DNA from 4 places in the Streptomyces sp. NPDC092952 genome. Region 2 is predicted to be linked to each of the others. Evidence: riboswitches for the same ligand, from Rfam matches in the RefSeq annotation. Region 2 holds a riboswitch; each other region holds the start of a gene.
The links. A riboswitch is a leader RNA that binds a small molecule or an ion and turns the genes downstream of it on or off. The one in region 2 is predicted to bind cyclic di-AMP.

Region 1: it holds a riboswitch for cyclic di-AMP, as region 2 does, so the genes downstream of both, ACIQGQ_RS28475 (M23 family metallopeptidase) here and ACIQGQ_RS02190 (NlpC/P60 family protein) in region 2, are expected to answer to the same signal.
Region 3: it holds a riboswitch for cyclic di-AMP, as region 2 does, so the genes downstream of both, ACIQGQ_RS07730 (M23 family metallopeptidase) here and ACIQGQ_RS02190 (NlpC/P60 family protein) in region 2, are expected to answer to the same signal.
Region 4: it holds a riboswitch for cyclic di-AMP, as region 2 does, so the genes downstream of both, ACIQGQ_RS11410 (transglycosylase family protein) here and ACIQGQ_RS02190 (NlpC/P60 family protein) in region 2, are expected to answer to the same signal.

What each region holds. Positions count from the first base shown of each region.
Region 1 covers NZ_JBIVPT010000015.1:53,014-60,609, forward strand. The annotation lists gene ACIQGQ_RS28470 (GntR family transcriptional regulator) at 1-544, opposite strand, end outside; gene ACIQGQ_RS28475 (M23 family metallopeptidase) at 781-1,584, opposite strand; cyclic di-AMP (ydaO/yuaA leader) riboswitch at 1,598-1,763, opposite strand; gene ACIQGQ_RS28480 (M16 family metallopeptidase) at 2,027-3,409, opposite strand; gene ACIQGQ_RS28485 (M16 family metallopeptidase) at 3,433-4,791, opposite strand; gene ACIQGQ_RS28490 (DNA topoisomerase (ATP-hydrolyzing) subunit A) at 5,060-7,510, shown strand; gene ACIQGQ_RS28495 (CobW family GTP-binding protein) at 7,538-7,596, opposite strand, start outside.
Region 2 covers NZ_JBIVPT010000001.1:492,815-500,410, forward strand. The annotation lists gene ACIQGQ_RS02180 (M23 family metallopeptidase) at 1-775, shown strand, start outside; gene pcrA (DNA helicase PcrA) at 835-3,276, opposite strand; cyclic di-AMP (ydaO/yuaA leader) riboswitch at 3,499-3,662, shown strand; gene ACIQGQ_RS02190 (NlpC/P60 family protein) at 3,670-4,803, shown strand; gene ACIQGQ_RS02195 (hypothetical protein) at 4,904-5,257, opposite strand; gene ACIQGQ_RS02200 (NlpC/P60 family protein) at 5,574-6,620, shown strand; gene ACIQGQ_RS02205 (GNAT family N-acetyltransferase) at 6,700-7,461, shown strand; gene ACIQGQ_RS02210 (response regulator transcription factor) at 7,484-7,596, opposite strand, start outside.
Region 3 covers NZ_JBIVPT010000003.1:14,776-22,371, reverse strand. The annotation lists gene ACIQGQ_RS07735 (PP2C family protein-serine/threonine phosphatase) at 1-1,079, shown strand, start outside; cyclic di-AMP (ydaO/yuaA leader) riboswitch at 1,411-1,563, shown strand; gene ACIQGQ_RS07730 (M23 family metallopeptidase) at 1,575-2,723, shown strand; gene ACIQGQ_RS07725 (aldo/keto reductase) at 2,981-3,925, shown strand; gene ACIQGQ_RS07720 (PrsW family glutamic-type intramembrane protease) at 3,959-5,536, opposite strand; gene trmB (tRNA (guanosine(46)-N7)-methyltransferase TrmB) at 5,679-6,623, opposite strand; gene lhgO (L-2-hydroxyglutarate oxidase) at 6,616-7,596, opposite strand, start outside.
Region 4 covers NZ_JBIVPT010000004.1:84,106-91,701, forward strand. The annotation lists gene ACIQGQ_RS11390 (exopolyphosphatase) at 1-305, opposite strand, end outside; gene ACIQGQ_RS11395 (DUF501 domain-containing protein) at 377-922, opposite strand; gene ACIQGQ_RS11400 (septum formation initiator family protein) at 987-1,457, opposite strand; gene eno (phosphopyruvate hydratase) at 1,631-2,920, opposite strand; gene ACIQGQ_RS11410 (transglycosylase family protein) at 3,252-4,016, opposite strand; cyclic di-AMP (ydaO/yuaA leader) riboswitch at 4,020-4,193, opposite strand; gene ACIQGQ_RS11415 (transglycosylase family protein) at 4,506-5,468, opposite strand; gene ACIQGQ_RS11420 (cytochrome P450) at 5,574-6,881, opposite strand; gene ACIQGQ_RS11425 (nucleoside triphosphate pyrophosphohydrolase) at 7,004-7,596, opposite strand, start outside.

The DNA.
Region 1 (7,596 bases), on a different contig from region 2:
GTGCCACCGCGTCCACGATGGCCCCGCGTTCGGCCCAGGAGTCCACCGGCCGGTCCGGCGGCTCGACCACGTACATCCAGGCGATCTTGTGCTGCAACTGGCCGAGCAGGGCGATCAGACCGGGACTGCCGGACGCCTGCGCCAGCGTCTCGTGGAACCAGCCGCCCAGCGGGCGCAGGTCCTCGCCCTCGCCTCGCAGCGCCCGGTCGTGGCCGAGGCGGACGAGGCCGCGCAACACCTTGAGGTGGGCCTCGGTGCGACGGCGCGCCGCGCGGGCGGCGCCCAGCGGCTCCAGCAGCGTCCGGACCTCCAGCAGGTCGGCCGCCTCCAGGTCGGTGGGCTCGGCGACGCAGGCGCCCGCGTGCCTGCGGGAGACCACGAAGCCCTCGGACTCCAGGGTGCGCAGCGCTTCGCGGACCGGGACGCGCGACACCCCGTACCGGCGCGCCAGCACCTCCTCCGTGAGCCGGCTGCCGCGCGCGAAGACCCCGGAGACGATGTCGTCACGAATCGCTGTGCTTACCGAATGCGCGGGAATGCGCATGCCCGAACCTCCGCCTCAATGCCCGCGAAACGCGGCCGCCCGACACCTGTTCCGTGACTCTATTGCAATGCGGCGGCATTTCCGATGCCGGGCGGGAATTCATGAATATCTTCCGGCCGCGGACCGGTCGCGCTGGAGAGCGGCCACGTTGGAGAGCGGTCACCCGCACCGTGCGGCAGGCACGCCGAAGGCCCCGGACGCGCGGCGCGGGTCCGGGGCCTTCGGTGGAGCGTCCGTCAGAGGGCGGCGCCGTGGGCGCGCAGGTACGCGACCGGGTCCAGGTCGGAGCCGTACGACGGCGTCGTGCGGGCTTCGAAGTGGAGGTGCGGGCCGGTGGAGTTGCCGGTGGAGCCGGAGAGGGCGATCTGCTGGCCGGCGGCGACGCTCTGGCCGACCGAGACCCCGATCGAGGAGAGGTGGCCGTACTGCGTGTACGTGCCGTCCGTCATCCGGAGCACGATGTTGTTCCCGTACGCGCCGCCCCAGCCGGCCTCGACGACCGTACCGGCGCCGACGGCGACGACGGAGCTGCCGGAGGCGGCGTGGAAGTCGACGCCCGAGTGGCTGCCGGAGGACCAGAGCGAGCCGCCGGACTTGTAGCCGGTGGTGACGTACGAACCGGCGACCGGGAGGCGGAAGGCGCCCAGCACGGTGCGCTCGGCGGACCGGCCGACGCGGGCCGTACCGGTGCGGGACTCGGCGGCGCGCTCCGCCGCCGCCCTGGCCTCGGCCTTCCTCTTGGCCTCGGCCTTCTTGCGCGCCTCGGCCTTGGCCTTGGCCTTCGCCGTGGCGACGGCCTGGCTCGCCTGCGCGTCGGCCTGGGCGCCGATCCGCTCGGCAAGGGTCTTCTCGATGGTGAGGACCTGGGTGAGGCCGGTATCCTCGACGGCGGCGGACTCCGGTTCCGCGGCGACGGCCGGGGCGGCCAGACCGCCGATGACACCGGTGGTGGCGAGGGTCGCGACGCCGACGACCTTCGCGCCCCTGCGCGTCAGTCGGCTCGGGGCACGGTGCTTCCCCGTGACACGGGTGAACGCCATGAAGTGGCTGGTCCTTTCCTTCCTTCTCGCCTACCGGGTTAGCTGACGGGTTCGGAGCAGGAAGGTCTCCTACGGACACCCCGGCCCCTCGGGGCTCAGGCGTCCGATTCACCCCAGGGACTACGTGGGTCCCCGGCTCCCCGGGCTCGCGCCGGACGGGGACTCGGCGATGACTGTCCGGTACGCCCCTGATGCGGCATACGAGTGACGAACAGTCGAGCCGACGCTAAACGGCGGCACTTACATCCACCAAACGGACAGGCCGTTTTGTAGCGCATCCCACAGGGCAGACGGGCAACCTCCCCACGGAACGGACAAAAGGGGCGAATCCCGCAAGATCTTGCTTGCGGGATTCGCCCCCATGCCCTGCTGTCCGCCGATTCCCCCTGCCTCGTACCGGTCCGTGGCAGAGGAGAGCCGAGGAGGGCGAGGAGCCGGCGGGTCAGCCGGTGACCACCGACACCTCGCCGATGCCCAGGGCCCGGACGGGCTCCTCGATCCGCGCCGCGTCACCGACCAGGACGGTGACCAGCCGGTCGACCGGGAAGGCGTTGACGACCGCCGCGGTCGCCTCGACCGTGCCGGTCTCCGCGAGGCGGGCGTACAGCTGCGCCTGGTAGTCGTCCGGCAGATGCTGCTCGACCTGGTCGGCGAGGGTGCCCGCGACGGAGGCCGCCATCTCGAACTTCAGGGGCGCGACACCCACCAGGTTCTGCACCGCCGTCTCGCGCTCCGCGTCGGTGAGCCCCTCGGCGGCCAGGGTCCGCAGGACCGTCCACAGGTCCTTGAGCGCCGGCTCGGTGGACTCCGTGTCCACCGAACCGCTGATGGCCAGCATCGCGGCGCCGGTGGCGCCCGAGGCGGAGTCCGGAGCCGTCGAGCGCAGCACCTGGGCGAAGGCCCGCACGCCGTACGTATAGCCCTTCTCCTCGCGCAGCACCCGGTCGAGGCGGGAGGTGAGCGTGCCGCCCAGGCAGTAGGTGCCGAGCACCTGGGCCGGCCACACACTGTCGTGGCGGTCGGCACCGATCCGGCCGATCAGCAGCTGGGTCTGCACCGCGCCCGGACGGTCGACGATCACCACCCGGCCGGTGTCGTCGGCGGTGATCGGCGGCACCGGACGGGGCGCGGCGGCCTCGCCCGACCAGTCACCGAGGGTGTCGGCGAGCAGGGCGTCCAGGTCGATGCCGGTGAGGTCGCCGACGACCACCGCGGTCGCGGCGGAGGGCCGGACGTGGGCGTCGAAGAAGGCCCGGACGGCCGCCGCGTCGATCCGCTCCACCGTCTCCTCGGTGCCCTGGCGCGGGCGCGACATCCGCGCCTCGGCCGGGAAGAGCTCCTTGGAGAGCTGCTTGGCGGCGCGACGGGCCGGGTTGGCCTGCTCGTGCGGGATCTCGTCGAGCCGGTTGCGCACCAGCCGCTCGATCTCGCTGTCGGCGAAGGCGGGCGCCCGCAGCGCCTCGGCGACCAGCCCGAGCGCCTTGGCCAGCCGGGAGGCCGGGACCTCCAGGGAGACCCGGACGCCGGGGTGGTCGGCGTGCGCGTCGAGCGTGGCACCGCAGCGCTCCAGCTCGGCCGCGAACTCCTCCGCGGTGCGCTTGTCGGTGCCCTCGGACAGCGCCCGCGACATGATCGTGGCCACGCCGTCGAGCCCCTCGGGCTCGGCCTCCAGCGGGGCGTCGAGGAAGATCTCGACCGCCACGACCTGCTGGCCGGGGCGGTGGCAGTGGAGCACCGTGAGACCGTTGGGCAGGGCACCCCGCTCCGGCGCGGGGAAGGCCCAGGGGCGGGCGACGCCCGGGGCCGGCTGCGGGTGGTACTGCATCGAAACTCCAGTCGCGGCGTCGGTCACTTGCCGGCTCCTTCCTGCGCGTCGGTGTCGTCGCTGTCCCCGGGCTCGGCCGCCTCGACCGGCTCGTAGACCAGCACCGCCCTGTTGTCGGGGCGCAGCCGGGCCTTGGCGACCGCCTGGACCTCCTCCGCGGTGACGTCGAGCACCCGCTGCACCGCGGTCAGGGCGAGCTGCGGGTCGCCGAACAGCACCGCGAACCGGCAGAGTTCGTCGGCGCGGCCGGCGACCGTACCGAGCCGGTCCAGCCACTCGCGCTCCAACTGGGCCTGCGCGCGCTCCATTTCCTCGGGCGTGGGGCCCTCGGCGGCGAACCGGGCGAGTTCCTCGTCGACCGCGGCCTCGATCTCCGGCACCTCCACACCGCCGGACGTCTTCACGTCCAGCCAGCCCAGCGAGGGCGCGCCGGCCAGCCGCAGCAGTCCGAAGCCGGCCGCCACCGCCGTACGGTCACGGCGGACCAGACGGTTGTGGAGCCGCGAGGACTCGCCGCCGCCGAGGACGGTCAGCGCGAGGTCCGCCGCGTCGCACTCGCGGGTGCCGTCGTGCGGCAGCCGGTAGGCGGCCATCAGGGCACGCGCCGGAACCTCCTCGCGGACCTCCTCGCGCAGCTGCTCGCCGATGATCTCCGGGAGCGTGCCGTCGCGCGGCGGCTGCTTGCCGTCGTGGGACGGGATGGATCCGAAGTACTTCTCGATCCAGGCGAGGGTCTGCTCGGGGTCGATGTCGCCGACCACCGAGAGCACCGCGTTGTTCGGCGCGTAGTAGGTACGGAAGAAGGTGCGCGCGTCCTCCAGGGTCGCGGCGTCCAGATCGGCCATCGAGCCGATCGGGGTGTGGTGGTACGGGTGGCCCTCCGGGTAGGAGAGCGCCGTCAGCTTCTCGAACGCCGTGCCGTAGGGCACGTTGTCGTAGCGCTGGCGGCGCTCGTTCTTGACGACGTCGCGCTGGTTCTCCATGGACTCTTCGTCGAGCGCGGCGAGCAGCGAGCCCATCCGGTCCGCCTCCAGCCACAGGGCCAGCTCCAGCTGGTGCGTGGGCATGGTCTCGAAGTAGTTGGTGCGCTCGAAGCTGGTGGTGCCGTTGAGCGAGCCGCCCGCCCCCTGCACCAGCTCGAAGTGGCCGTTCCCCTTGACCTGGCCGGAGCCCTGGAACATCAGGTGCTCGAAGAGGTGAGCCAGGCCGGTGCGCCCCTCGACCTCGTGGCGCGAGCCGACGTCGTACCAGAGGCAGACCGCGGCGACCGGGGTCAGATGGTCCTCGGAGAGCACCACGCGCAGGCCGTTGGCCAGGCGGTGCTCGGTCGCTGTCAAGCCGCCGGAGCCGGCCTGAGCGGTGGCCGTGTGACCCATGGGCATGTACGTCCCTTCGATCGCGATACTGGATTCCTGCGAGACCTGCCACTTTAAGCAAGCGGACGGACACCTGGCGAAGTTCCCGTTCCGCGGAAGTTCGCGGGAAAGTGGGTCGCTGCCCGCCTCCAGCGGGTCGGAGGACCCTTCCGGCACGGTCCGGGACACCCTTTGGGACGGGTCGAGGTCGGGGTTGTCAGTGCGGCGGTCCACAATGGTCCGCGTCAGAACCTGAGGTTGCCCGAACAGAATCCGTGAAGGAGTCGCAGCAGCGATGGCCCGCCGCAGCACGAAGACCCCGCCGCCGGACGACTTCGAGGAGAAGATCCTCGACATCGACGTCGTCGACGAAATGCAGGGCTCCTTCCTCGAGTACGCGTACTCCGTGATCTACTCGCGGGCCCTGCCCGACGCCCGCGACGGTATGAAGCCGGTGCACCGCCGCATCGTGTACCAGATGAACGAGATGGGCCTGCGCCCCGATCGCGGCTTCGTGAAGTGCGCCCGCGTCGTCGGCGAGGTCATGGGCAAGCTGCACCCGCACGGCGACGCGTCGATCTACGACGCGCTGGTCCGTCTGGCGCAGCCGTTCTCGATGCGGCTCCCCCTGGTCGACGGCCACGGGAACTTCGGCTCGCTCGGGAACGACGACCCGCCCGCCGCCATGCGGTACACCGAGTGCCGGATGGCCGACGCGACGTCCCTGATGACGGAGTCGATCGACGAGGACACCGTCAATTTCCAGTCGAACTACGACGGCCAGGAGACGGAGCCGTCCGTCCTCCCCGCCGCGTACCCGAACCTCCTGGTCAACGGGTCGTCCGGGATCGCGGTCGGAATGGCGACCAACATGCCGCCGCACAACCTGGGCGAGGTCGTCGCCGCCGCGCGGCACCTGATCAAGCACCCGGCCGCCGACCTGGAAACGCTGATGCGGTTCGTGCCGGGACCCGACCTGCCCACCGGTGGCCGGATCGTGGGCCTGGGCGGCATCAAGGACGCGTACGCCCGCGGGCGCGGCACGTTCAAGATCCGCGCGACGGTCTCCGTGGAGAACGTGACGGCCCGCCGCAAGGGTCTGGTCGTCACCGAACTGCCCTTCGCCGTCGGCCCGGAGAAGGTGATCGCCAAGATCAAGGACCTGGTCTCGTCGAAGAAGCTCCAGGGCATCGCGGACGTCAAGGACCTGACCGACCGCGAGCACGGCCTGCGCCTGGTCATCGAGGTGAAGAACGGTTTCGTGCCGGAAGCCGTCCTGGAGCAGCTCTACCGGCTCACGCCGATGGAGGAGTCCTTCGGCATCAACAACGTGGCGCTGGTCGACGGGCAGCCGCTCACCCTGGGGCTCAAGGAGCTCCTGGAGGTCTACCTCGACCACCGCTTCGAGGTGGTGCGCCGGCGCAGCGAGTTCCGCCGGACCAAGCGCCGCGACCGGCTCCACCTGGTAGAGGGCCTGCTCGTCGCGCTGATCGACATCGACGAGGTCATCCGGATCATCCGGTCCAGCGACAATTCGGCGCAGGCGAAGGAGCGGCTCATCGAGCACTTCTCGCTGAGCGAGACGCAGACGCAGTACATCCTGGACACTCCGCTGCGCCGGCTGACCAGGTTCGACCGGATCGAGCTGGAGAGCGAGCGGGACCGGCTCAACAGCGAGATCGACGAGCTGACCACGATCCTCGAATCGGACAACGCGCTGCGCAAGCTGGTCTCCACCGAACTGGCCGCGGTCGCGAAGAAGTTCGGCACCGAGCGGCGTACGGTCCTGCTGGAGTCGGCCGGTGCGCAGGTCGCCTCGGTGCCGCTGGAGGTCGCGGACGACCCGTGCCGCGTGCTGCTCTCCTCGACCGGCCTGCTGGCCCGTACCGCCAACGACGAGCCGGTGGTGCTCGCCGAGGACGCCAAGCGTGCCAAGCACGACGTGATCGTGTCGGCCGTCCCGGCGACGGCCCGCGGCGACGTGGGCGTGGTGACGTCCGCGGGGCGGCTGCTGCGCCTCTCGGTGATCGACCTGCCCCAGCTGCCGGACACCCACGCGGCGCCCAATCTGTCGGGCGGGGCGATGGTCACCGAGTTCCTCACGCTGGAGAGCGACGAGTCCGTCGTCTGCCTCACCACGCTCGACGAGTCCTCCCCCGGCCTGGCGATCGGCACCCTTCAGGGCGTCGTCAAGCGGGTGGTGCCGGACTATCCGGCCAACAAGGACGAGCTGGAGGTCATCGCGCTCAAGGAGGGCGACCGGATCGTCGGCGCCGCCGAGCTGCGTACCGGCGAGGAGGACCTGGTCTTCATCACCTCCGACGCCCAGCTGCTGCGCTACCCGGCGGCGCAGGTGCGGCCGCAGGGCAGGCCCGCGGGGGGCATGGCGGGGGTCAAGCTCGCCGCGGACGCGGAAGTGCTCTCGTTCACCGCGGTGGACCCGGCGGCGGACGCGATGGTGTTCACGGTCGCCGGCTCGCACGGCCTGCTCGACGACTCGCTGCTGACCTGCAAGCTCACCCCGTTCGACCAGTACCCGCGCAAGGGCCGGGCCACCGGCGGGGTGCGCTGTCAGCGGTTCCTCAAGGGCGAGGACAGCCTGGTGTTCGCCTGGGCGGGTGCCACACCGGCCCGCGCCGCGCAGCAGAACGGGGCTCCGAGCGAGCTGCCCGCCCCCGACCCCCGGCGCGACGGTTCGGGTACGCCGCTGCCCAAGCCGGTCGCGGTGATCGCCGGCCCCGTGTAGCCGCCCGTCCGGCGTCGGGCGCGTGTCCTACGCGTCGTCGTCGCCGGGCTGTCGTACGTACCGCAGGACGCCCCACATGCTCCGTT
Region 2 (7,596 bases):
GCGCCGCTCCCCCGACCGCCCCGCCACCCGGGGTGGTGGCCGCGGCCGTCGTCGTACGCCCGCGAAGCGTTCCGCGCTGCTGACCGTCGCCATTCCGTCCGCCTGCGTGATGAGCGTGGCCGGGATCGCCGCGGCCTCGGTCGGCGGGCTCGGCGGGGACGACAAGAAGGACGACACCACGGCGCTGGCGGCGGCCGACTCCGTCAAGCCCGCCGAGGCCAACAACAAGCTGGACACCCAGCTCGCCAAGCTCAGCGCCAACGCGGAGAACTTCGCCGACCGCGCCAGCCGAACCCAGGAACGTATCGACCTGCGCGAACGGCAGGCCGCCGAGAAGAAGAAGCGCGAGGAGGAGGCCGCCCGCAAGGAGGCGCTGCGTCCCAAGTTCGTGCTGCCGGTCAAGCAGCACGGGCTCAGCGCGTACTTCGGTCAGGCGGGCATCAACTGGATGTCCGTGCACACCGGCATCGACTTCCCGGTGCTGGAGGGCACGCCCGTGATGGCCGCGACGGACGGCACCGTGCGCACCCAGCTGAACAGCGCGTACGGCAACATGGCGATCGTCACCATGGCCGACGGCACGGAGACCTGGTACTGCCACCTCAGCAGCACCCGGATCCGCTCGGGCCCGGTCAAGGCCGGTGACGTCATCGCGTACTCGGGCAACACCGGGAACTCGACCGGCCCGCATCTGCACTTCGAGGTGCGGCCCGGCGGCGGCGCCGCGGTGAACCCGCTGCCGTGGCTGCGCAGCCACGGCGTCAACCCGACCTGAGCCGCAACGCGGAGGGGGCCCGAGCGCATCCGCTCGGGCCCCCTCCGCGTTTTCTCCGCCTACAGCTTCTCGACCGGGGCGTAGCGGAGCAGCAGCTTCTTCGGGCGTTCGTCGCCGAAGTCGACCGTGGCCTTCGCCTGGTCGCCGACGCCCTCGACCGCCGTCACCGTGCCGAGCCCGAACTGGTCGTGCGTGACCCGGTCCCCGACGGCCAGCGTGATCGTCGGCTTGTCCGAGGTCCGCCGGGTCGCGAAGCCCGAGGGGCCGGAGCGCGCGCGGGAGGCGGAGAGCGAGGACGTGATCCCCGAGGTCGGTCCCGCCGAGGCGGCCATCGGGCCCTTCCGCCGCCAGTCCAGGTGCTGGTCCGGGATCTCCTCCAGGAAGCGGGACGGCGGGTTGTACGACGGCTGGCCCCACGCGCTGCGCATCGCCGCCCGGGTCAGATAGAGCCGCTCGCGGGCCCGGGTGATGCCCACGTAGGCGAGGCGCCGCTCCTCCTCCAGCTCCTTCGTCTGCCCCAGGGCCCGCATGTGCGGGAAGACGCCGTCCTCCATGCCGGTCAGGAAGACGACCGGGAATTCGAGGCCCTTCGCCGTGTGCAGGGTCATCAGCGTGATGACGCCGGAGCCGTCCTCGTCCTCGTCGGGGATCTGGTCGGAGTCGGCGACGAGCGCGACCTTCTCCAGGAAGTCGGCGAGCGTACCGGCGCCCTCCTCGCCCGCCTCGCCCCGCTCCTGCTCGAATTCGAGGGCGACCGCGGCGAGTTCCTGGAGGTTCTCGATCCGGGTCTCGTCCTGCGGGTCGGTGGACGCCTGGAGTTCGGCGAGGTAGCCCGTACGCTCCAGGACCGCTTCCAGGACCACCGCGGGACCCGCGCCCGACTCGACGATCGTGCGCAGCTCCTCCATCAGCGTGTTGAACCGCTTGACGGCGTTGGCGGAACGGGCGGCCATGCCGTACGCCTCGTCGACCCGGCGCAGCGCCTGCGGGAAGGTGATCTTCTCGCGCAGGGAGAGCGCGTCGATCATGGCCTCGGCGCGGTCGCCGATGCCGCGCTTGGGCACGTTGAGGATGCGGCGCAGCGGGACGGTGTCCTCGGGGTTGGCGAGGACGCGCAGGTAGGCCAGGATGTCGCGGACCTCCTTGCGCTCGTAGAAGCGCACTCCGCCGACGACCTTGTAGGGCAGGCCGACGCGGATGAAGATCTCCTCGAAGACGCGGGACTGCGCGTTGGTCCGGTAGAAGACCGCCACGTCACCGGCCTTGGCGTCGCCCGCGTCGGTCAGCCGGTCGATCTCGTCGGCGACGAACTGCGCCTCGTCGTGCTCGGTGTCGGCGACGTAGCCGGTGATCCGGGCGCCGGTGCCGGCGTTGGTCCAGAGGTTCTTGGGGCGGCGGCTCTCGTTGCGTTCGATGACGGCGTTGGCGGCGGAGAGGATCGTCTGCGTGGAGCGGTAGTTCTGCTCCAGGAGGATCGTCGTCGCGTCGGGGTAGTCCTCCTCGAACTGGAGGATGTTGCGGATGGTCGCGCCGCGGAAGGCGTAGATCGACTGGTCGGCGTCACCGACGACGCACAGTTCGGCCGGGGCGTCGTTCTCGCCCGCCGGGCCGACCAGCTCGCGGACCAGGGTGTACTGGGCGTGGTTGGTGTCCTGGTACTCGTCGACCAGGACGTGGCGGAAGCGGCGGCGGTAGTGCTCGGCGACGTCGGGGAACGCCTGGAGCAGGTGGACCGTCGTCATGATGATGTCGTCGAAGTCCAGCGCGTTGGCCTCGCGCAGCCGGGACTGGTACATCGCGTACGCCTGGGCGAGGGTCTTCTCGAAGCCGTCGGCGGCCTGGCCGGCGAAGGTCTCCTCGTCGATCAGCTCGTTCTTCAGGTTGGAGACCTTGGCCGTGAACGACTTCGGCGGGAAGCGCTTCGGGTCGAGGTCGAGATCGCGGCAGACCAGGGCCATCAGCCGCTTGGAGTCGGCCGCGTCGTAGATCGAGAACGACGAGGTGAAGCCGAGGCGCTTGGACTCGCGGCGCAGGATGCGGACGCAGGCGCTGTGGAAGGTCATGACCCACATGGCGTTGGCGCGCGGTCCGACGAGCTGCTCGACGCGCTCCTTCATCTCGCCGGCGGCCTTGTTGGTGAAGGTGATCGCCAGGATCTGGCCGGGGTGCACCCCGCGCTCGGCGAGGAGGTGGGCGATCCGGTGGGTGAGCACCCGGGTCTTGCCCGAGCCGGCCCCGGCGACGATGAGCAGCGGGGAGCCGGCGTGGACGACCGCGGCGCGCTGCTCGGTGTTCAGCCCGTCGAGGAGCGCCTCGGGGTCGATGACGGGGCGGGGGGCGCCGTCGCGGTAGTAGGCGTCCCGGGGCGGCGGGCCGTCGAACACGCCATCGAACAGCCCCTCCGGCACCTCCTCGGGCGCGGTGTCCTCGGGGGGCGGCGGGGGCTCTTCCTCCGAGTGCTGGAGGCCGGCCAGGAAACTGTCGTCAAAGAGGCTGCTCATCGCTTGTCGAGTCTACGGGCTGGCCCCCGGCGCCCGGCGGCCGTTCGGGGAGACGGTACGGAGCGGCAGCGGCGGCCCACGCGGGGTGAGCATCCGGACCCCCGTTACGCAGGTCACGAAAATGTATCGGGCATTTCGAACATCAACCTTCCCAGCGGCACCACGGGTTGGCTAGCGTGCTCGACCGGGCGGCCCGGCCCCCTTGCGGCGACCCACGCCGAGCGGGCGCCCGCGCCGAATCCGGGCTGCCCGTGCGGGAGTCCGGAGCCGGGGATCCACCACGCACCATCGGGGTGAATCGGTCCTTCCCCCACACATGGACCGTAGGGCGGCCTTCCGTTCGCCCGAACCCGCCCTGTCCCGGCAGGCGGTCCACGGAAGGAGATGCCCCTCTTGGCATCGCACCGCAAACCGCGCGCCCGGGTGCGTTCCACCGCACCGGCCGTCGGGCTCACCACCGCGGCCCTGGCGTCCGTGACGCTGCTCTCCACGCAGAGCGCGGTGGCCGCGCCGAATCCGAGGCCGAGCGTCGAGGACGTCCAGAAGCAGGTGGACGACCTCTACCGGCAGGCGGGCACCGCGACCCAGAAGTACAACCGGGCGAAGGAGGCGTCCTCCGCCCAGCGCGCCAGGGTCGACGCCCTGCTGGAGGACGTCGCCGAGCGCGCCGACAAGCTCAACGAGGCCCGCAGGACGCTGGGCGCCTTCGCGGCCGCGCAGTACCGCAACGGCTCCATCGCGCCGACCGCCACGTTCTTCCTGGCCGACGACCCGCAGTCGTACTTCGACCAGAGCCAGCTGATGGACCGGATGACCAACCGCCAGCAGAAGGCGGTCACGGACTTCCGCGTCCAGCAGGAGAGGACCGCGAAGAAGCGGGCCGAGGCGGTACGGAGCCTGGAGACGCTGACGACGGCCCAGGCCGATCTGCGCACCAGCAAGCAGGACGTCCGGACGAAGCTGACCGAGGCGCGCACGCTGCTGTCGAAGCTGACCGCCGAGGAGAAGGCGCGGCTCGCGGAGATCGAGCGGAAGAAGGAGGCGGAGGCGGCGCGGAAGGCCGAGGAGCTGGCGAAGCAGCAGGCCGAGGCCGAACGCAAGGCCGCCGAGGACGCGAAGAAGTCCGGCGGCACGGGGACCGGCACGGGCACCGGGTCCGGCACGGGCAGCGGCACCAGCAGCAAGGCCGAGCAGGTTCTCGCCTTCGCCCGCGCCCAGATCGGCAAGCCGTACGTGTGGGGCGCGACGGGCCCGGCGTCGTACGACTGCTCCGGGCTCACCCAGGCCGCCTGGAAGGCCGCCGGTGTGGACATCCCGCGCACCACCTGGGACCAGGTCAAGATCGGCACCCGGGTCGCGACGGCGGATCTGCGCCCCGGTGACCTGGTCTTCTTCTACGACGACATCAGCCACGTCGGCATCTACAAGGGCGACGGGATGATGATCCACGCACCGAAGCCCGGGGCGAACGTGCGCGAGGAGTCGATCTACTACATGCCGATCTACGGCAGCGTGCGCCCGGCGTAGTCCACGACGGAGTCCACGACGGGCTCCATGACGCCCGCCACGACCGAGGCACGCGCGCCGCGCACCGGCTGCCGGGTCCGCCCGGCAGCCGGGAGCGGGGTCAGACCCAGAGCGTGGCGATGAAGATGTTGGCGAGCGTGAGCCCGCCGACCGCCGCGAAGGCCCCCTTGTCGACCTTCTCCTCGTCCCGCTTGATGTAGACGAGCGCGAGGATGACGACCAGGATCAGCAGCTTCACACCGATCTTGATGTTGTTCACGTGGCCGCCGTCGGCCTCGCGCATCCCGACGAGCGCGATACCGGTGACCAGCATGGTCAGCGCACCGTGCAGCATCGCCGGGACGAAGCGGGCCGTGCCCGCGCCCATCGCCTTCATCTGGGTGAGGAATCCACCCAGCAGGGAGGCGATGCCGATGATGTGCAGGGCGACGAAGGCATGAATGAGTACGTCCATGAGGCCGCAGCCTAGCCATGGCCATACCACCCCCCGACAGGCAGGTCCACCTTCGCCGGGCAAACACGCCTCCGTGTCGCTCGGCTCGCACCTGTACCAATTGCGTGACTCTGGCGTAATTTTTCCGATCAATCGACGGCATTGCCACGCCAAAAACGAGCAATATGCGTCATTACGACTCCGGCCCGTGTCCCGGGTTTAGCGTCACTGACGGACCGGGCGCCCCGCCCCGACGGGACCGGCCACTCCGCCGAACGTACCGGCGGGCCCGCCGGTACCCCCCGTCGGGCAGTCGTCAGGAAGGACGCACGCCCCCGTGGCAGCGCATCGGAAACCCAAGCAGCGCCTGTACACCGGCCCTGCTGCCCGCACCGCGGCGACCCTCGCCCTCACCGGGGCCGCCACCGCCGCCGCACTGCCCGGCCCCGCGGCCCACGCCGAACCGCAGCGCACCCCCGCCCAGGTCAAGTCCGAGGTGGACCGGCTGTACCACGAGGCCGAGATCGCCACCGAGCGGTACAACGGGGCGAAGGAGAAGGCCACCGCCGCGGAGAAGGCCCTCGACGACCTGCGCGACGAGGCCGCCCGCCGCACCGAGCGCCTCAACACCTCCCGCGACGAGCTGGGCGCCTTCGCCGCCGCGCAGTACCGCACCAGCGGCCTCGGCCCCTCCGTGCAGCTGGCGCTCTCCTCCGACCCCGACCAGTACCTGGAGCGCGCCTCCTACCTGGACCGGATCGCCGACCGCCAGTCCGTCGCGCTCGACCGGGTCCGCCGGCAGGTCGCCCGGATCGCCACGCTCCGCGCCGAGGCCAAGGGGCAGCTCGCCGACCTGACCGCCCGCCGCGCCGAGCTGAGGAAGAGCAAGGCGACGATCACCACCCGGCTGACCGAGGCCCGCCGGCTCCTCGACCGCCTGACCCCGACCGAGCGCTCCTCGTACGAGAACAGCGACCACGGCTCGGCGGTCCGCGCCTCCCGCTCCCTGCCGCGCGGCTCCGTCCAGGCGCCCAGTGCCCGCGCCGCCGCGGCCGTCGCCTTCGCGTACGGGGCGCTCGGCAAGCCGTACGTGTGGGGCGCCACCGGCCCCTCCTCCTTCGACTGCTCCGGGCTCACCCAGGCCGCCTGGCGCTCCGCCGGGGTCTCGCTGCCCCGGACGACGTACACCCAGATCAACGCCGGACGGCGGGTCTCCCGCTCCGAACTCGCCCCCGGCGACCTGGTGTTCTTCTTCTCCGGCATCAGCCATGTCGGGCTCTACATCGGCAACGGGCAGATGATCCACGCCCCGCGCCCCGGCACCCCGGTCCGGATCGCCCCGATCGACCAGATGCCCTTCGCCGGGGCGACCCGGGTGGCATAGGCTCCCCGACGCCGGTCCGGGCCGTCCGCCGTCACGGCGGCGGCCCACCACCGATCAACCGGCCCGAGGACGAACCGACATGCCCGTGGACGCCGACGTCCAGACCCACGCCCGCACGCTCGCCCAGCGCTCCCCGGACCACCTCCGGGTCGGGCCGTTCACCGTGCGGTACAACCCCGACTGGTCCCTCAAGTACGCCAATTACGCCATACCCGACCAGGACGCGGAGCCGACCGCCGAGGACATCGACGCGCTGGTCGCCGCCTTCCGGGCGCACGACCGGCTGCCCCGGCTGGAGTTCCTGCCCGGCTCGGCGCCCGCGGTCGAACCCGCGCTGCTGGCCGCCGGGTTCACCGTCGAGAACCGGGCCCCGATCATGGCCTGCGTCCCGGACGGGCTGCGGACGCCGAAGCCGGTGCCGGAGCTCACGACCGTCGAGCCGTCCACCGAAGCCCAGTTCGCCGCCGCCGCGCTCGTCCAGCACCACGGCTACGGCGGGACCGGCGAGCCCGAGGACGGCACGGCGCGGTGGCTGCGCACGGCGGCCGAGGGCGGCGGGGTCGCGGCCCTCGCCACGCTCGACGGCGTACCGGTCGGCGCGGGCGGCTGCTCCGTACCGGTCGACGGGCTCACCGAGCTGGCCGGGCTGGCCGTCGCCGACGCCTACCGCCGCCGGGGCATCGGCGCCGCGCTCTCCGCCCACCTGACGGCCACCGCGTTCGAGCGCGGCTGCCGGGTGGTGTGGCTGGAGCCGGCCGACGAGGCCGTGGAGCGGATCTACGCGGGCATCGGCTTCGACCGGATCGGCGAGAAGCTGAACATCTCGCTCGACCCGGCCTGATGTCGCGGTGGGGTCCGGCGGCTCAGACCAGCCGCCGGGCCGTCGCCCACCGGGTCAGCTCGTGCCGGTTGGAGAGCTGGAGCTTGCGCAGCACCGCCGAGACGTGCGACTCGACCGTCTTCACCGAGATGAACA
Region 3 (7,596 bases), on a different contig from region 2:
TGATGATCCTCGGCGGACTGCTCTTCGACAGCCTCACCCCGCAGACCTTCACCGCCATTCCGCTCTTCGTGGCCGCGCCGCTGATCGCCGCCCCGTTCTTCTCGCTCGCCAGCACGATCCGGACCGGCGCCGCCTCGATGCTGGCGGTCATCCTGCTGCGCCTCTACAGCAGCACGTTGCCGGAGGTCGTGCCGCTGATCGAGCTGCTCACCCTGGCCACCGTCTCGATCCTCGCGGTCGTGATCAACGGAGTGGTGCGGCGGAGCAACGAGCAGCTGGCCTCCGCCCGGTTCATCGCGGAGACGGCCATGCGCGCGGTGGTGCCCCAACCGGCCGCCCGGATCGGAGGACTTCAGGTCGCGGCACGGTACGAGGCGGCGCAGGCGGACGAGTACGTCGGCGGCGACCTGTTCGCCGTGGCGGACACCCCGCACGGGGTGCGGATGGTGGTCGGGGACGTGCGGGGCAAGGGGCTCGGAGCCGTGGAGACGGTCGCGGTGGTCATCGGGGCGTTCCGCGAGGCGGCCGAGCAGGAGTCCTCGCTGGCGGACGTGGCGGGCCGGCTGGAGCGGGCGCTGTCCCGGGAGGAGGCGCGGCGAGGCGGGCTCGACGTGCTCGAAGGCTTCATCACCGCCGTACTGGCCGAGATCCCGGCCGGGCTGTCCCGGGTGCGGGTCGTCAACCGGGGCCACCCCGAGCCGATCCTGCTCCACCCGGACGGGGCGCTGGAGGTGCTGCGCCCCTCGGTGCCCGCGCTGCCGCTCGGCATGGGGCTGGGGGTGTGGTCGGAGCGGACGGACGAGTGGGAGCTGCCGGACGGGACGACGCTGCTCCTCTACACGGACGGCCTCTCCGAGGCGCGGAACGCCGAGGGGGTCTTCTACGACCCGGCGGCCCGGCTGCGCGGGCGGATCTTTCCGGGGCCGGAGAAGCTGCTCTCCGCGCTGACCGACGACGTACGCCTGCACACCGGTGGCGAGACGACCGACGACATGGCGCTGCTCGCGGTGGTGCGTCCCGCGCAGGGGCAGCCGGACCGGCGCCGGACCGTGCCGATCGTGGGGGCGGAGCAGGGGTGAACGGGCCGGGAGCGGGACTGGACGGCTGGGGGCGGGGCTGCACGGGCGCGGGGCGGGACTGAACGGGGGCGCGCGGGACCGGGCCGAACTGCCGCAAGGGGATGCCACCGTGCGTAATCGAAGGACGCCGCTCCGCATAACATTTGACATAACGTCAGAAACGAGTCGGCCGCTGAGTGATGGTCAAGTAGGCCTGTTGGTATGGCTATGTCCCGTAAAGTCCAGGCCAAAGACGTGAACGATCAGTGGGAACAGCTTGGAATGGGGCCCCGGTGTCTATTAACGTTCGATAACGCAGCGCGGTCGTCCCAGCCGTCATCAATGGCGGCGCCGTGCGCGAGCGCCGAATCCCGCAAGGGAACCGGGGAACCACCACCATGGGGTGAATCGGACACCTGTGTCTCGTGAGAGACGGAGGTGCCCGTAGGAGACCTTCCTGCTCCGAACCCGTCAGCTAACCCGGTAGGCGAGAAGGAAGGAAAGGAGTGCGCCCCCGTGGCGTCCAACAAGCCTGCCCCAGAAGCCCCTTCCCGGTTCCAGGGCGATCACGGCGATTACGGCACCGGCTACGGCGTTGCCGACTACGGCTACGGCACCGGCCTCGACGCCGACCGCACCGGTGAGTTCACCACCGACTTCCGCTCCGACGCCGGCGACGGCGAGGCCGAGCGCGGCTGGAGCGAGTGGAACCCCACGGAGGAGACGGTCCGCCCGGTGCGCGGCCGGCACCGTGTCGCCAAGCAGCGCACGGGACTCGCCCGCAGCTCCACGGTCCTGGGTGTCGGCGTGATAGCGGCGGTCGGCGCGGGCGGCATGGCCACCGCGCAGGGCAAGCCCCCGGTCTCCATCTCGGTGCCGGACGCGATCACGAACAACCTTCCGGACGCCAAGTCCCTTCCCGGCGTGGGCGCCCTGTTCTCCGACGGGTCCCAGACCGACGGGGCGGACCAGGGCGAGACCGCCCCGCTCACCACCGCCGGCATCACCACTGCCGAGGCCGAGCAGGGCACCACGGACGCCGGTGAGGCGCTGCGCGCCCGCATTCTCCAGCAGGCCGAGCAGCAGCAGGACGCTGCCGCCGCCGAGGCGAAGGCGGCCGAGGAGAAGGCCGCCGCCGAGAAGGCCGCCGCCGAGGCGAAGAAGCAGCAGGACGCGGCCGAGGCCAAGGTCGCCGCCGAGAAGAAGAAGGCGGAGGAAGAGGCCAAGAAGAAGGCGGAGGCGCTGCGGCTGGCCAAGCTCGCCGCCAGCTACTCCCTCCCGACCTTCTCGTACACGATCACCTCGACCTACGGTCAGGCCGGGTCGATGTGGGCCTCCGGCCACCACACCGGCCTCGACTTCGCCGCCCCGACCGGCACCCCGATCAAGGCCGTCCACAGCGGCACGATCAAGTCGGCCGGTCTGGCCGGTTCGTACGGCTACCGCACCGTGCTGGAGCTGGACGACGGTACGGAGATCTGGTTCTGCCACCAGTCGTCGATCGGCGTCAGCGTGGGCCAGAAGGTCACCACCGGCGAGACCATCGGCCGGGTCGGCGCGACCGGCAACGTGACCGGTCCCCACCTCCACCTGGAGGTCCACACCCCCGACGGTTCGGGCGTCGACCCGATGGCCTGGTTCCACAGCAAGGGCCTCAACCCCTGATCCGTCCTTCGGACACCGCTCCCCGCGCCGGTTCCCCCGGTGCCGGGGCCGGTCCGTCCGGCCCATGAACCCCGGCAGCCCCGACGCTCTCCCCCCGACGTCAGGGCTGCCGGTCCTTTTGGCTGCCAGCCCTTTTCCGCTGTCGGCCCTTTCCCGCCGCTGGTCCGTTTCCACGGGCGTCTTCCACGGGCGTCCGTTCGGGTGGACGGTCCGGTGCGGGCGGAATAGCGGGCCCGCCGGGGTTCGTTGATCCACTCATGACTTCTCTTCGCCCGCTGGGCTCCTCCGGTCTCCAGGTCTTCCCGCTCGCACTCGGCGGCAACGTGTTCGGTTGGACGGCCGACGAGGCACAGTCCTTCGCCGTGCTGGACGCGTACACCGCGGCCGGGGGCAACTTCGTCGACACCGCGGACGGCTACTCCGCCTGGGTTCCGGGCAACGAGGGCGGGGAGTCGGAGACGGTCATCGGGAAGTGGCTCGCCTCCCGCTCCGACCGCGACGACCTCGTCATCGCCACCAAGGTCTCCACCCACCCCGACTACAAGGGGCTCGCCCCGGCCAACATCAAGGCCGCCGCCGAGGCGTCGCTGCGCCGGCTCGGCACCGACCGCATCGACCTCTACTACACGCACTTCGACGACGAGTCCGTGCCGGTCGAGGAGATCATCACCGCCCTGGACCAGCTGGTGAAGGAGGGCAAGGTCCGGGAGATCGCCGCCTCCAACATCAGCCCCGAGCGGCTCCAGGCCTCGCTGGACTTCTCCGAGCGCGAGGGCCTGGCCCGCTACGTCGCCCTCCAGCCGCACTACAACCTGGTCTCCCGCGACACGTACGAGGGCGCGCTCCAGGACACGGTCGCCCGCGCCGGGCTGGCCGCCGTGCCGTACTTCGCTCTCGCCTCGGGCTTCCTGACCGGCAAGTACCGTCCGGGTGCCGAGGTGGAGAGCGCGCGGGCCGGGAGCGTGGCGCAGTACCGCGACTCGGAGCGGGGACAGAAGGTCCTGGCCGCGCTGGACAAGGTGGCCGAGGCGCACGACGCGCAGATCGCGACCGTCGCGCTGGCCTGGCTGGCCTCCCGGCCGACCGTGGCCGCGCCGATCGCCTCGGCCCGTACGGTCGAGCAGCTGCCCGCGCTGGTGGCCGTCGCCGACCTCGTGCTGACCGAGCAGGAGCTGGCCGAGCTCACCGAGGCATCCGCCTGATCCGACGGCCGGGGCCGCGCGCCCCGGCCGTCGCTACGGGTGCGGGTACGGGCCGTACGCCGGGTGGGGCGCCTGCGCCGGCTGCGGGTAGGCGACGGGCCGGGCGTACGGCGCGTACGGATACGTGTACGGGCTGCCGGGCCGGACGGGCTGCGGATACGGGCCGGTCTGGGCGTACGGGTTCTGCTGAGTGTGGGGCTGTGCGTGGGGCGGGAGCGGATGCTGTTGCGCGTGGGGCGGGAACGGCTGCTGCTGGGCGTAGGGGAACGGCGGCATGCGGTGGGGGCGCAGCCGCCCCGTCACCTGCGCCGCGTACGTGAGCGCCGGAACGGCCACCTCCCGGCGCTCCCACAGAAGGCGCAGCAGCTCCAGCTCGCGCTCGGCGAAGTCCGGGCCCGCCTCGCCCCGGCGGGCCCCGAGCCGCAGCGCGGCCAGCCTGGTCGCGAAGGACTCGTACTCCACGACGGCGACCGCGGCCGCCTTCCCCTGGGCCTTCGCCGCCGCCTTGTCCGCGGCCGCGACGGTGTACTGATGGCGGGCCATGTCGCGGGCGATGCCCCGGGCCCGCATCGAGGAGAGCGCGAGCGGCTCCACCGGGGTCAGCCAGCCGGCCGCCGCGTAGGCGGGCAGCTCGGCGCAGAGCGTACGGAGCCTGCGGTAGCGCGACCAGATCGCCAGCCATGTCACCAGGCCGAAGACCGGGACCATGAACACCCCGTACACCGCGTAGAAACCCAGCGGGCTCAGGACCGCCGAACCGTTCCACAGCGCGTGCATGCCCATCGCGAGGACGAGCCCGAGCAGCGGCAGCAGGACACGGCGGAGCTTCTGGTGACGCAGGCTCGCCGCGGCGAGCCCGAAACCTATGCCGGTCAGTGACGTGAAGAGCGGGTGCGCGAACGGCGACATCACCGCCCGCACGAAGAACGTCGCCGCCGTCATCGCCGGGACGCCCGCATGACCGATCTCCTGGTCCTCGCCGAAGGCGTTGCCCAGGTACAGGATGTTCTCGGTGAAGGCGAAGCCGCTCGCGGTGAGCCCGGCTATCGCGATGCCGTCGACGACACCGGTGAACTGCCGTCTGCGGAACAGGAAGATCAGCAGGACCGCGGCGGCCTTGGCGCTCTCCTCGACGAACGGCGCTATCACCGTGGCCCCGAGGGTGTCGGCGTTCGACGGATCGGTGGTGGTCGTGGCTATCCACCGGATCGCGAACGAATTCGCCAGGAGCGCGACCAGGGCGGCGGCGAACGCTCCCCAGGCGAAGGCGAACAGCAGATTCCGCCAGGGACTCGGCTCGATCCGGTCCAGCCAGCGGAACGCGGCCGCCAGCAGCGGGACGGGCAGCACGGCGAGCCCGAGGCCGACGAGAAAGCCCTGCGTGCCCGTCTGGTCACGGACCAGGGCCAGGATCGTCAGGGCACAGAGCGCGAGGACCGTGCACACGACCGTGATGCGGAAGGCCCGGCTGCGCCACACCCGGCCGACCCGGCGCGGCCGGTACCACCCGTGCGCGCGCTGCGGCACGGCAGCCAGCATCCCGCCGGCCGGCTCCTCGGGGAGCGGGACGGCGGGCGGGGACTGTCGCTGTTCTGCGGACTCGTCGGACACCACCCGACGACCCTAACCAGCGGGACTGACACCTGACCACGGGACGACCGGACACGGTCCGCCCACTGACCGGACACCGTCCGCCCGAGGGCCCGGTACCGCCCGGCCCGGAGGGGACGGACGGCACCCGGCCACGGGGGTGTCAGACGCGGGCGAACAGCAGGTCGTGCACGACGTGGCCCTTGTCGAGGCCCTGCCCCTCGAACCGGGTCAGCGGCCGGAACGCGGGCCGGGGGGCGTATCCGCCGTCCGCCGCCGTGTTCTCGAAACGGGGGTGCGCGGTCAGCACCTCCAGCATCTGCTCGGCGTACGGCTCCCAGTCGGTCGCGCAGTGGAGCACCGCGCCCGGCTTCAGCCGCCCGGCCACCAGGTCGAGGAACTCCGGCTGGATCAGCCGCCGCTTGTGGTGCCGCTTCTTGGGCCACGGGTCGGGGAAGTACACCCGGAGGCCGTCCAGCGAGTCCGGCGCGAGCATCTCGCGGAGCAGGATGATCGCGTCACCGTTGGCCACCCGGATGTTGGACAGGCCGTTCCGGTCGGCGAGGCCGAGGAGGTTGCCCTGGCCGGGGGTGTGCACGTCCACGGCGAGGATGCCGGTGCCCGGGTCGTCGGCGGCCATCTGCGCGGTGGCCTCACCCATGCCGAAGCCGATCTCCAGCACGACCGGGAGCCCGTCGAACATTCCGGGCAGGTCGAGGACGCGCTGCCCGTCGATGTCCAGGCCCCACTGGGGCCAGAGCCGCAGCAGGGCGTCCTGCTGGCCGGGCGTGACCCGGCTGCGGCGCGGCTGGAAGCTGCGGATGCGGCGCTCGTGGTGCGAACCGGCCGGGTCGATGGCGGGCCCGCCCGGGAAGCGCGACTCCTGGCGCAGCCTGCGCTGCCGCTCGAAGGCGGCCTCCCGCAGGTCGTCCGGGATCCCGGCGGTGGACCGGCCGTCCGCCGACGGTGCGCCGCCCGCTGCCGGTGCGCCGCCGGTCGCCGGGGCGTTGCCCGTCGCCGGGGCGGGGGAGTTCTCGGTGAGGCCCTCGGAGCGGTTCTCGGCGAGATTCTCGGAGGGGCTCTCGGAGGGGTTCATGGGCTCAGACACAATGCCCCGATTCTACGGCGGGCGGCCTCCACCCCGTCTCCCGCGCCCGGAGCAGCGCCCTGCGTGCCACCTCCCGTCCGATGGGCAGCGAGGCCGTCGCGGCGGGCGACGGCGCGTTCAGCACATGGACGGTGTGCGGGGCCTCGCGGATCAGGAAGTCGTCGACCAGCGTGCCGTCGCGGAGGACGGCCTGGGCCCTCACCCCGGCCGGGGCCGGTCGCAGATCGGCCTCCGTCACCTCGGGCAGCAGCCGTCGTACGGCGTCGGTGAACGCACGCTTCGACAGCGAGCGGTGCACCTCGCCCGCCCCGTACCGCCAGTGTCTGCGGGCGATCCGCCAGCTGCCGGGCCAGGTCAGGGTGTCCGCCAGCTCGCGCGGGCGCACGACCGGCCAGCCGTACCCCTCGCGGGCCAGCGCGGGCACCGCGTTCGGACCGACATGGACGCCGCCGTCGTGGCCCCGGGTCAGGTGGACGCCGAGGAACGGGAAGGCCGGGTCGGGCACCGGATAGACCAGGCCGCGCACCAGCTCCGGCCGCGCCAGCTCGTAGTACTCCCCCCGGAAGGGCACGATCCGCACCTCCGGGTCGTCGCCCGCAAGCCGCGCCACCCGGTCGCAGTGCAGCCCCGCGCAGTTGACCAGCACCCGGGCCCGCACCACCGCGCCGTCCGCCGTGCGCACGGCCACGCCCCAGGGGCGCCGGTCTATCGCGACGGCCTCCGCCCCGTAACGGATCTCGCCGCCCCTGTCGCTCACCTCGGCGGCGAACCGGGCCGCGACCGCCCCGAAGTCGCACACCCCCGTCGAGCCGACCCGGATCGCGGCGAGCCCGCTCACCCGCGGCTCGTACTCCGCGATCTGTGCGGGACCCAGCTCGCGCACCGGCAGTCCGTGGAGACGGCCGCGCTGGACCAGGGCGTGCAGCCGCGGCAGCTCGGACCGCTCGGTCGCCACGATGAGCTTGCCGGTCAC
Region 4 (7,596 bases), on a different contig from region 2:
AGGATGTCGACCACGCCGCGGACGAAGTCGTCCCGGTTCTCCGCGTCCCGGGAGGCGGAGGTCGCGACGAAGCGGGGCTTGCCCGCCCCGTACTCCTCGATCACCGCCGCGTACCGGCGGCAGGCCGCGAACGTGCGCTCCAGCGCCTCGGGGGCCAGCCGGCCGGTGCGGTCGACGCCCTGGCCGAGGCGGACGATCTCCATCCGCCGGTCCAGCTCGACGAGTTCACCGGTGGACGGGTCCGCGTCGGCGACGAGCAGGCGGATGGAGTTGGTACCGCAGTCGATGGCGGCCACGCGGGTCATGGTGCTGCTCCTGTGGAGATCGGGCCCCTCCGGCGGACGGGGCGCGGGGTGGGGGCGCGGAAGAAGGGCGGTCAGCCCGCGTCCGGCGCGCCGTCCTGCGGGGCGCAGGGCGTGACGCACGGGCCCTTGCGCCACCACTCCGGCAGCATCGCGATCGCCTCGTCGCCCAGCGGGTTCACGCCCGGCCCGGCGGCCAGCGAGTGCCCGACCAGGACGTGCAGGCACTTCACCCGGTCCGGCATGCCGCCCGCGCTCGGGAAGCCCTCCAGCACCTCGATGGCGTCGCGCCGGGCGATGTAGTCCTCGTGGGCGGCCCGGTAGGCGGCGGCCAGCTCGGGGTCGGTGGCGAGGCGCTCGGTCATCTCCTTCATGACCCCGTTCGCCTCCAGCGTGCCGATGGCGGAGGCTGCGCGCGGGCACGTCAGGTAGTACGTCGTCGGGAACGGGGTGCCGTCCTCCAGCCGGGGCTGCGTCTCGACCACGTCCGGGTTGCCGCAGGGGCAGCGGTGCGCGATGGCGCGCAGGCCGCGCGGCGGGCGGCCCAGCTGCTGCTGGAACGCGGCGATGTCCGCCTCGGTGGGCGCGGTGGACTCGGTCTGGGGAGGAGGGGTTTCCATGCCTGCCTAGGTTCTGATCGGGTCTGCTCGAACTGCGGTACTACGGGGACGGGCGGCGGGAAGGTCAGCCGCGGTCGGCGCTGTCGACGCCGTCCCACAGGTTGGAGTGCCAGGGGCGGCCGGAGCCGTCCGTCCGGCCCTGGCGCTCCTTGACCGCGTCGGGGTCGACGACCGTGTAGCCGGTCTCCCCCGGAAGAAGGTAATGCAGATGCGTACGGGCCAGCCGCCTGATGTAGGCGTCGTCCTGGAGCCGCGCCTTCTCGTCGCGCAGCTCCTCGGTGCGTTCCTTGGCCTGCTGCGCGAGGCGCCGCTGGTCGGCGATCTCGTCCTGCTGCGAGACGTAACTGCGCATCGGGTACGCGAGCACGACCACCAGGGAGCAGACGACGAGCGCCAGGAACGCCGCCCGGCCGGTGAGCCGCGAGCGGCGGGCCTGGCGGCGGTTCTGCGAACGGTAGACGCGGGCGGCGGTCTGCTCGCCGAGCAGTCGCAGCCGGGTCGCGGTGGAGAACCGGTCCCGGTCCTTCGCGGCCATCTCTCCGCCTCCCCATTACGCACGTCCGTCCCCGCACACGGTACGGGACCGAGTGCGGGGACGGACGGAGGCCGGGGCCGTTCGCGGCGCGCACTGCTCCGCGAGAGGCGTTTCCGCAGGCCCGCGGAGTGGCGGCGCCTGCGGGTGCCTACTGGTCCGCGGAGCGGCTGTGCCTACTGGTCCGCGGAGCGGAACCGGGGGAAGGCGGAGCGGCCGGCGTACACCGCCGCGTCGTCGAGGATCTCCTCGATGCGCAGCAGCTGGTTGTACTTGGCGACGCGGTCCGAGCGGGCCGGGGCGCCGGTCTTGATCTGGCCGCAGTTCACGGCGACGGCGAGGTCGGCGATGGTGACGTCCTCGGTCTCGCCGGAGCGGTGCGACATCATGCACTTGAAGCCGTTGCGCTGGGCCAGCTCGACGGCGTCCAGGGTCTCGGTCAGCGAGCCGATCTGGTTGACCTTGACGAGCAGGGCGTTGGCGGAGCCCTCCTCGATGCCGCGGGCCAGGCGCTCCGGGTTGGTGACGAAGAGGTCGTCGCCGACGATCTGCACCTTGGCGCCGAGCCTGTCGGTGATGACCTTCCAGCCGGCCCAGTCGTCCTCGAACAGCGGGTCCTCGATGGAGACCAGCGGGTACGCGGCGACGAGCTCCTCGTAGTACTCGGTCATCTCGGCGGCCGAGCGGGACTTGCCCTCGAACTCGTACGTGCCGTCCTTGTAGAACTCGGACGCGGCGACGTCGAGCGCGAGCGCGATGTCCTTGCCCGGGACGTAGCCGGCCTCCTTGATGGCCTCGACGATGAGGTCGAGGGCGGCGCGGTTGGACTCCAGGTTCGGCGCGAAGCCGCCCTCGTCGCCGAGGCCGGTGGACAGGCCCTTGGTCTTCAGGACCTTCTTCAGCGTGTGGTAGACCTCGGCGCCCCAGCGCAGGGCCTCGGAGAAGGACTCCGCGCCGATCGGGGCGATCATGAACTCCTGGATGTCCACGTTGGAGTCGGCGTGCGAGCCGCCGTTCAGGATGTTCATCATCGGAACGGGCAGCAGGTGCGCGTTCGGGCCGCCCAGGTAGCGGAAGAGCGGCAGGTCCGAGGCCTCGGAGGCGGCGTGGGCGACGGCCAGCGAGACGCCGAGGATGGCGTTGGCGCCGAGCGAGCCCTTGTTCTCGGTGGCGTCCAGGTCGAACATCGCCTGGTCGATCAGCCGCTGCTCGGTGGCGTCGTAGCCGACGAGCTCCGGGCCGATCTGCTCGATCACGGCGAGGACGGCCTTCTCGACGCCCTTGCCCTGGTAGCGGTTGGGGTCGCCGTCACGGAGCTCGATGGCCTCGAACTGACCGGTGGAGGCGCCGGACGGAACGGCAGCACGGCCCGTGCTGCCGTCGTCGAGGCCGACCTCGACCTCGACCGTGGGGTTTCCGCGGGAGTCGAGGATTTCCCGGGCTACGACGACGTCGATGGACGGCACGTGGCATCTCCTTCTGGGATATGACGCTGTTGGTGCAGGGTCGCTTTGGCCTTGCGACAAGAGCCTAACCGGCCCGGCCCGCCCGCCCCCACGACCGCCCGACCCCTGGGACGAAAAACGACCCGAGAGACCTCATTGCCGGTCATACCGCCCAAAATTTACCGGTCGGTAACTACAACAGTTGAACGCACCCCCGCTCCCCCGAGCGGAGGGAGCGGGGAAGCCGGCGCAACGGCCGGGGGACGGCATCGCCCCGGTCCGGTGCGCACGGGGGGATGCGCGCCGGACCGGGGCGGCCTGGAGGGGAGAGCCCGCGCCGCGGGGTCCCGTGTTACTTCGTCAGGTGCAGCTGCTGACCCGGGTAGATCAGGTCGGCGTCCTCGACGATGTCCTTGTTCAGCTCGAACAGCCGCTGCCAGCCGCCCTTGACGCCGTGCTCGGCGGCGATCCTGCTCAGCGAGTCGCCCTCGACGACCTTGTACTCGCCGTCGCCCTTCTTGACCTTCTCGCCGGTCGGGGTGGTGACGGTCTTCTTCGACTCGGCGCTCGGGGCCTGGCCACGGTCCGAACGGGAGGCGGCGGGGGCCTCGGTGCGCTCGGCCGGCTTCGGCTGCGCCTGCTTCTTCGGGGCGGCGCTCTGCTGCTCGGAGGCGCCGGAGCCGGCGGTCGAGTTGGCGGAGGAGTTCGAGGACGAACCGGTGTCGACGCCCGGGTCGACACCGTCGTTGGTCAGGCCGCCGGCACCGGCGCAGGCCCAGGCACCCGGGCCCTGGAGGGCGAGGAGGCGCTCGGCGGTGGCGATCTGCTGGGCCTTGGTGGCCAGGTCGGCGCGCGGGGCGTACTGGGTACCGCCGGCGGCGGCCCAGCTCGACTGCGAGAACTGCAGGCCGCCGTAGTAGCCGTTGCCGGTGTTGATGGACCAGTTGCCGCCGGACTCGCACTGGGCGACGGCGTCCCAGGTGGCGACGGAGGCGGCGGAGGCGTTGGTGGCGCCCATCAGCGGCACGGCGACGGCGGCACCCGCGACACCGGCGAGCGTGACGAGGCGGACGGCCTTGGACGGGCGGCGGTGCTTGCCCTTGCTGGAAAGCAGCATGGAACTTCTCCTCACCGACGCCTACGAGGTGAGCTGTCGGGTTCGGGCCGAGTGAGTTGCCCGGTCGCACGTCCTAGCACGCGACTTCACCCCAAGCCTGATCCGATACGTCGTCCCGACGTCCGGACCCGGCGGCTTACCTGGGTCCCCCGCTCCTGCCTACGGCGCTGTACGCGTCTGTTTTCCCTTCGACCGACGGCAGGATTCGGCGTGACGGTCGACGGGGCCCGCGGTGCGAGCGATTCCGACCGTAAACATACGCAAGCCCTACATTCAAAGATGGACACATCAGACAATCAGCCCGTACTTGCATCTGAAGAATTACTGTTTCCGCAGGTCGGGGCGGGGTGGAAGGCCCTCCGAATCGCGACACGCCGGAAGACGCAAAGAGACCCATGTCTCACTTACGCATAAGTGGACATAGGTCCCTGAACTACCCCGGTTTCCGAGGCGTTTTTAGGCGGTTTCCGGACCGCCGACCGCTCGCCCCTACTCGGCCTTCACGCCGAGATCGAGGCTCTGACCGGGGAGGATGAGGTCCGGGTCGGAGCCGATGACGTCCTTGTTCGCCTCGTAGAGCGCGGGCCAGCCGCCGGGGACCTTCTGTGCATCAGCAATCGTCCAGAGGTTGTCCCCGGACCGGACGGCGTACGTGCCGTCGGCGGCCTGCCCGGCCGTGTCGCGCGCGTCGCCGCCGCGCGAGGCGTGCCGGCCGGACTCGCGGTGGCCGCCGTCCGCGCCACGGCTCTCGTCGGCGGCCGGGGCGCCGCGGTGGCGGCCGTTCGTGCCGCTGGAGGACTCGGGCGAGGCGGAGTCGTCCTGGCCGGCCTTCGACGGCGCGCCGGTGGAATCGGACGGGGTGGCCGAGGGCGAGGTCTCCGCGGACGGCGCCTTCGAGCCCTTCCCGTTCCCGTTCGACCCGCCCTTGTGCTTGCCGGAGTTGCCGGACGAGCCGTCCGAGCCGTCCACCGCGTCCGCACCCTCCCAGGCGCTGTGGGGCGGCGTGACCACGTCCGACGTGTCGTCCTGCTCATCCCCGGAGGGGGTCGTGCCGGGGTCGACGCCGGGCAGCGAGCCGTCCGTCGCCAGGCCGGAGATGACCGCACAGCTGGGCCACGCCTGCGGCCCCTTGTCCGCCAGGACCTTCTCGGCCACCGCGATCTGCTGCGCCCGGCTGGCGAGGTCGGCGCGGTCCGCGTAGGTCTCGCCGCCGTACGCCTTCCAGACCTCCGGCGAGATCTGGAGGCCGCCGTAGGAGCCGTTGCCGAAGTCGGCGCTCCAGGCGCCGCCGCTCTCGCACTCGGCCACCCGGTCCCAGGTCGTGGCCTCGGCCGCGGACGCGCCCGACGCGCCGAGCAGCGGAATGGCGATGGCCGATCCGGTCACGCCCGCTGCGACGACGATGGCCGGTGCCTGCCGGGGGCGACGGTGCCTGCCGTTCGCGGATCCCATGGAATTGCCTTCCGTGTGACTGACGTCTGACTCGTGGGTCGAACGGTGAACCTAGCCGCACTCGAACGCGCGTCACAAGTCGATGCAGCGCGGATCACGTGAAAGTCACAGAGTTGACGAGGCATCAGTTTCTGGTGCGGCGCACTCCGGCGTGAACTGCACCGGGAGCGTGCGGAGTCCGCGCATGATGAGCCCGCCACGCCACCGCAAATCGGTCGGTTCCACCGCGAGTCGCAGGTCCGGGAGACGGTTCAGCAGGGTGGCGAGCGCGGTCCGTCCCTCCAGCCGGGCGAGCGGCGCGCCGAGGCAGTAGTGGATGCCGTGCCCGTATCCGAGGTGCTGATTGTCACGTCGGGCGAGATCGAGGGTGTCGGGGTCCGGGAAGCGGTCCGGGTCGCGGTCGGCGGCCGCGAGAACCACGAGCACCGGGTCCCCGGCCTCGATGGACTGTCCGCCGAGCGTCAGCGGTTCGGTGGCGAACCGCCAGGTGGCCAGCTCCACCGGGCCGTCGTAGCGGAGCAGCTCCTCGATGCCGGTCTCCAGCAGCTCCTCCTCCCCCGCGTCGAGGGAGCGTTGCAGCCGTTCGCGTTCCCCGGGGTTGCGAAGCAGGGCATACACCCCGTTTCCGATCAGGTTGACCGTGGTCTCGAAGCCGGCGAAGAGCAGGATGAAGGCCATGGCGGCGGCTTCGTTCTCGGTGAGGTGCTCGCCGTGGTCGCTGGCCCGGATCAGCCCCGAGATCAGGTCGTCGCCGGGCTCCTCCCTCTTGCGGTGGATGAGTTCGGCGAGGTAGCCGCGCATCTTCTTCACCGACCGGGCGACGCCGCCGCGCGGGCCGCCGCCGTGGCGGATCATCATGCCCGCCCAGTCCCGGAAGTCGTCCTGGTCCTCGGGCGGCACGCCGAGCAGGTCGCAGATGGCGTAGATGGGGAGCGGGAAGGCCAGGTCGTGGATGAGGTCGGCCTCGCCGCTCTCGGCGAAGCGGTCGATGAGCCGGTCCGTCAGTTCCTGCACGCGCGGGGCGAACCCGGCGACCCGGCGCGGGGTGAACGCCTTGGAGACGAGGCGGCGCAGCCGGGTGTGGTCGGGCGGGTCGATGTTCAGCAGATGCGTCATCAGCTCCGCCTTGCGCTCGCCCGGGATGCCGGTCTTCCCCTTGGCGTGCGCGGGTCCGGCGTGGTGGGCCGGGTTCTTGGAGAGCCGGGAGTCGGCGAGGGCCTGCCGGGCGTCCTCGTACCGGGTCACCAGCCAGGCCTCGACGCCGCTGGGCAGCTCGGTGCGGTGGACGGGGCTGTGCTCGCGCAGCCAGGCGTACGCCGGGTACGGGTCGGTGGCGAACTCCCAGGTGAAGAGTGCGGGCGCCCCGTCCGCCGCCGGGCACGTGGCGGGCCCGGCGGCGGACGGGTGGTCCACGGTCGGGTCCGACGGGACGACCGGGCCGGCGGCCGGGCAGGCGGCGGGCCCGGCGGGGCGGTCCGTGGCGGCCGGGTGGTCCGTGGAGGGCGTGGCGGGGTGGTCGTCGGCGGGGCTGTGGTTCACCCTTCGACGTTATCCGCTGCCTCTCGGCCCTCGCCGTGGCCCTCCGCCGCCCTGATGGCGTCCCGGTAGGCGCGGCCCGCGGCGCGGAGGGCGGCCTCGGGGTCGACGCCGTCCCGTTCGGCCCGGACGGCGAGGGCGAGGAGCTCGTAGCCGATGCCCTCGCCGGCGGGGAGCGGCACGTCGAGACCGGCGGTGCGGACCCGGCTCGCCAGCTTGGCCGCGAGCGCCAGGCCGGGCTGGCCGACCGGGACGCCGTCGGTGACCGAGTCGCGCCGCTTCTCCTCCGCCTTGGTGCGCAGCCAGTGGGCGTGGACGTCCTCGGGGGTCTCGGCGGTCTCGTCGCCGAAGACGTGCGGGTGGCGGTGGATCAGTTTCTCGATGAGCCCGGCGGCCACGTCGTCGACGGAGAACGGTTCCGCGCCGTCCCCGGGGCGGCCCTCCTCGGCGATCCTGGCGTGGAAGACGACCTGGAGGAGGACGTCGCCCAGCTCCTCGCGGAGCTCGTCCCGGTCGCCGTCCTCGATCGCCTCGACCAGCTCGTACGCCTCCTCGATCGCGTACTTGGCGAGGCCCTCATGGGTCTTCCGCG